DNA from 2 places in the Streptococcus sp. 4094 genome. Region 1 is predicted to be linked to the other one. Evidence: predicted binding sites of a transcription regulator. Region 1 holds the regulator's gene; the other holds the start of a gene.
The links. The regulator HrcA, encoded in region 1, represses chaperone genes, less so after heat shock. The targets are predictions, from matches to a motif close to TTAGCACTCNNNNNNNNNGAGTGCTAA.
Positions count from the first base shown of each region.

Region 1 (2,408 bases):
ATATTCCCCTTAAGTGGTGGGGACGTGAGCAACTCCCTACGGGATTTCATCACTTATTTTTGAGCCTATTGTCTCAAAAATCCCCTATTTCAGTAGCAAAAGCTACTGAAACTTTCACCACGGCGGGCAATATCTTCCTTGCAAGCCTCCGGCTTGCCTCTTATCTTTCTTCATAGTTTAGTGTCGTTTCGGACAAGTTTTTTCAAGCTATCTAGCCTAGTTATAAACAACCACCATTGCTGGGCGTAGGATGCGGTCATGGAGTTTGTAGCCTTTTTGGAAGACTTGGGCGATGGTATCTGCTGGGTGTTCATCGTCTGCTGGGAGAGTTTGGATGGCCATATGATAGTTATGGTCAAATTCGCCGTCAGCTGCGATTTCTTCGATTCCTTCTTCTTTCAAAGCGTGAATCAAGCTTTCTTGCACCATTTCCAAGCCCTTCTTCACATCATCTGTCAAACCTTCAACTGCGAGTGCACGTTCAAGGTTATCCAAAGAAGGGAGAATCGCTTTTGCCAAATCCTGGCTACGATAACGTTGCAAGTTTTGACGCTCTTCATTGGCACGGCGTTGAATGTTTTGCATTTCTGCATGAGCGCGAAGGTATTTATTTTCGAACTCATCTGCACGTTCATTTGCCAAGTCCAATTCAGACTTCTCAGGAGTTGTTTCTTCTACCGTTTCCACAACTTCCTCTTCTTGGACTTCTTCTACTTCTTCATTTTTTATATCTTGGGCCATTTTCGCCTCCTTTAATGATTTCAATCTTAATGTACTTCGTAATGATTACTGCTGAGGTAGCGGTAAAAATCTGTCAACTTCATGGTCAAAACACGGTTGACCACATTGACTTGGTTGATTAGCTGTTGGTAATCCAGATTAACAGGACCGATAATGGCTAGAATTCCAACTCCCCGATAAGGAATGAGGAACTTGCTACTAATCACCGCTAGGTCAGCTAGACAGGACTCTTGACTGTCTGCAACACGGACGTTTTGCATCTGATCCTCATGCAACCCCTCACGAATCTCCAGGGCCACCTTTTGCGGTTGGTCAAAGAATTGATAAGCTGCCAGATTAGCAAAATTCAAGAGATTAACCTTGCCCGCCACCACAATGTTTTCGTTGAACATTTCCTTAAAAATGTGTTCAAAGAGATCGATAACATTATCCGTCGTTGTGAAGTAACGCTGGATAATCTGAGGAATCTCCGTCCGAATCTTGTAGTGAATATCTAGAACGGTGTGGCCGAGGAAACGTTCCTGAATGATGCTCTTCAGTTTCAGCAAATCCTCCTGCAAAAAGTTCCTTGGAATCAGAAACTGACTGGTAACCGTTCGTGACTCGTCTAGGGTAAATACTGCCAAGGCTGTATGTTGCCCCAAAACAACGATATCAAAGGCTGTCAAACGTTGCCTGCTCGGCTCAACATCCAGTGATACTACCGTACAGCCACTCAAGTCTGTCAGCAGGTTAGCAGCCTCTTGCAGAATATCCTCCAATTTGAAGAATTCCTGATCAAAGGCTTTGACAATCTCATAAACCTCATTTTCAGCCAGTCGGTCAAAATCCAGTGAGTGTTTCACATAGTACTGAAAACCAGCAACACTTGGCATCCTACCACTTGATGTATGAGCCTTTTCAAGCAAACCTTGCTTTTCTAGAGCCGCCATGTCATTACGAATGGTTGCGCTGCTAGAGTTAATAGACTCTTGCAAGGCTTTGGATCCGACAGGTTCGTGCGTTTTGGTAAAGATGTCAATAATGAGATTTAAAATATCCTGCTGACGCCCTGTAACCACCTCATCACTCCTCTCTGTCTGATCAATTAGCACTCGATACACTTAAGTGCTAACTTATGATTCTATTATACACCCTTAGAAGAGAATGTCAAGATAAAAACTCAAAAATTAGCACTCTTTTATCAAGAGTGCTAAAAATCGGTCTGAAGACCTAGAAAATTACTGTTCATCTACTTGGTATTTCCTTTTAAGTCTTAAAAAACCATAGATTAGATAGGAAATCAAGAGAGCATATAAAAGAAAAATAACGAAGAAAGACATAGAAAGTTCTTCTTTAAATAAACTCATACAAACAACCAAACCACCTAAGAAAGTAGCTGTACAGGAACGAAGTCTAGATCGCATAACTTCCCACCTGAGATTCTTACTCATATAGACTTGATCCTCTGAAAGTATATCAGAAGCCGATTTACGAAGAATCGAACAAAAACCTGTTTCTATCAATTCCCAACCTCTATTTCTAAAATCTTGCAGTTCATGCTTATATTTTTTAAGAAACCTAGAATCATAGATACAGTAGATGACATCGTCTGGTTGACATTGGTCAAAATAGAACAAACCAAAACGACTAGTTCTATATCTCCAACCTTTCAAGTGCATCTCATG
Region 1 is NZ_VMMI01000033.1:56,419-58,826, reverse strand. Features, by position in the region: gene grpE (nucleotide exchange factor GrpE) at 217-741, opposite strand; gene hrcA (heat-inducible transcriptional repressor HrcA) at 768-1,802, opposite strand; gene HT721_RS07610 (DUF2812 domain-containing protein) at 1,962-2,408, opposite strand, start outside.

Region 2 (2,408 bases), on a different contig from region 1:
ATATGTTGACCATGCTGGATACCAATGTCAAAGGTTTGATGGCAGTCACTCGCTCTTTCTTGCCAGCAATGGTAAAAGCCAATCAAGGACATATCATCAACATGGGGTCAACCGCAGGAATTTATGCCTATGCAGGTGCAGCAGTTTATTCAGCTACCAAGGCAGCGGTTAAGACCTTTTCAGATGGATTGCGAATTGATACCATCGCAACGGATATCAAGGTGACGACCATTCAGCCTGGAATTGTCGAAACAGATTTTTCGACGGTACGTTTTCACGGTGATAAAGAACGAGCTGCGTCCGTTTACCAAGGAATCGAAGCCTTGCAGGCACAAGATATCGCTGATACAGTTATCTATGTGACCAGTCAACCTCGTCGTGTGCAGATTACAGATATGACCATTATGGCAAATCAACAAGCGACAGGTTTCATGGTTCATAAAAACTAAAAAATTTCCTCGAAAAGTTACAAATTTCTGTAACTTTTTTTGATTTCCTACGAATAGATAAGTAGGAGGAAAAAATATGTATAATAAAGTTATCTTGATCGGACGCTTGACGTCTACACCAGAATTGCACAAAACCAGCAATGACAAGTCAGTAGCGCGAGCAACTATCGCTGTAAATCGTCGTTACAAAGACCAAAATGGTGAACGTGAAGCTGATTTTGTCAATATGGTCCTATGGGGCAGACTAGCAGAAACTTTGGCAAGCTACGCAACCAAAGGTAGTCTCATTTCCGTTGATGGGGAATTGCGTACCCGTCGTTTTGAGAAAAATGGTCAAATGAATTATGTGACCGAAGTACTTGTTACTGGATTCCAACTCTTGGAAAGTCGTGCCCAACGTGCTATGCGTGAAAATAATGCAGGACAGGATTTGGCAGATTTGGTTTTGGAAGAGGAAGAATTGCCATTTTAAACATTGAAAAGTCTGAGTTGCTTTCAGGCTTTTTATCTTGAGAAAGTCAGACTTTTTTCTTGACTATTTCTGACCAAGTGATACAATAGAACTATAAATTAGCACTCAGATATAAAGAGTGCTAATAATATGTAGTTCATCATGGAGGAAAACAGATGTTGAAACCATTAGGAGACCGTGTGGTCTTAAAAGTAGAAGAAAAAGAACAAACTGTTGGAGGTTTTGTCCTTGCGGGTTCAGCTCAAGAAAAAACAAAAACAGCCCAAGTTGTGGCTATTGGACAAGGTGTTCGTACCTTGAACGGTGACTTGGTAGCTCCAAGTGTTAAGCCTGGAGATCGTGTCTTAGTTGAAGCCCACGCAGGTCTTGATGTCAAAGATGGCGATGAAAAGTACATCATCGTAGGCGAAGCTAACATCTTGGCTATCATTGAAGAATAGAAGGAGAAAGTAAGTATGTCAAAAGAAATTAAATTTTCATCTGATGCTCGTTCAGCTATGGTTCGTGGTGTCGATATCCTTGCAGACACTGTTAAAGTAACCTTGGGACCAAAAGGTCGTAATGTCGTTCTTGAAAAATCATTCGGTTCACCATTGATTACCAATGACGGTGTGACTATTGCCAAAGAAATTGAATTAGAAGACCATTTTGAAAATATGGGTGCCAAATTGGTATCAGAAGTAGCTTCAAAAACCAATGATATTGCGGGTGATGGGACTACAACTGCAACTGTTTTGACCCAAGCTATCGTCCGTGAAGGAATCAAAAACGTCACTGCAGGTGCCAATCCAATCGGCATTCGTCGCGGGATTGAAACAGCAGTTGCTGCAGCAGTAGAAGCCTTGAAAAATAATGCCATCCCTGTCGCTAATAAAGAAGCCATCGCTCAGGTTGCTGCTGTATCTTCTCGTTCTGAAAAAGTCGGTGAGTACATTTCTGAAGCCATGGAAAAAGTTGGCAAAGACGGAGTCATCACCATTGAAGAGTCACGTGGTATGGAAACAGAGCTTGAAGTTGTAGAAGGTATGCAGTTTGACCGTGGTTATCTTTCACAGTACATGGTGACAGATAGCGAGAAAATGGTGGCTGACCTTGAAAATCCATATATTTTGATTACTGATAAGAAGATTTCCAATATCCAAGAAATCTTGCCACTCCTAGAAAGTATTCTCCAAAGCAATCGTCCGCTCTTGATTATTGCGGATGATGTAGATGGTGAAGCTCTTCCAACTCTTGTTTTGAACAAGATTCGTGGAACCTTCAACGTAGTAGCAGTTAAGGCTCCTGGTTTTGGTGACCGTCGCAAAGCCATGCTTGAAGATATTGCCATCTTAACAGGCGGAACAGTTATCACTGAAGACCTTGGTCTTGAGTTGAAAGATGCGACAATTGAAGCACTTGGTCAAGCAGCGAGAGTAACTGTGGACAAAGATAGCACTGTTATCGTAGAAGGTGCTGGAAATCCTGAAGCTATTTCCCACCGTGTT
Region 2 is NZ_VMMI01000048.1:1,676-4,083, reverse strand. Features, by position in the region: gene HT721_RS09795 (SDR family NAD(P)-dependent oxidoreductase) at 1-449, shown strand, start outside; gene HT721_RS09790 (single-stranded DNA-binding protein) at 526-921, shown strand; gene groES (co-chaperone GroES) at 1,077-1,361, shown strand; gene groL (chaperonin GroEL) at 1,377-2,408, shown strand, end outside.
Region 2: groES (co-chaperone GroES) is a predicted target of HrcA. The motif match lies at 1,020-1,046, and genes of this name have one in related genera.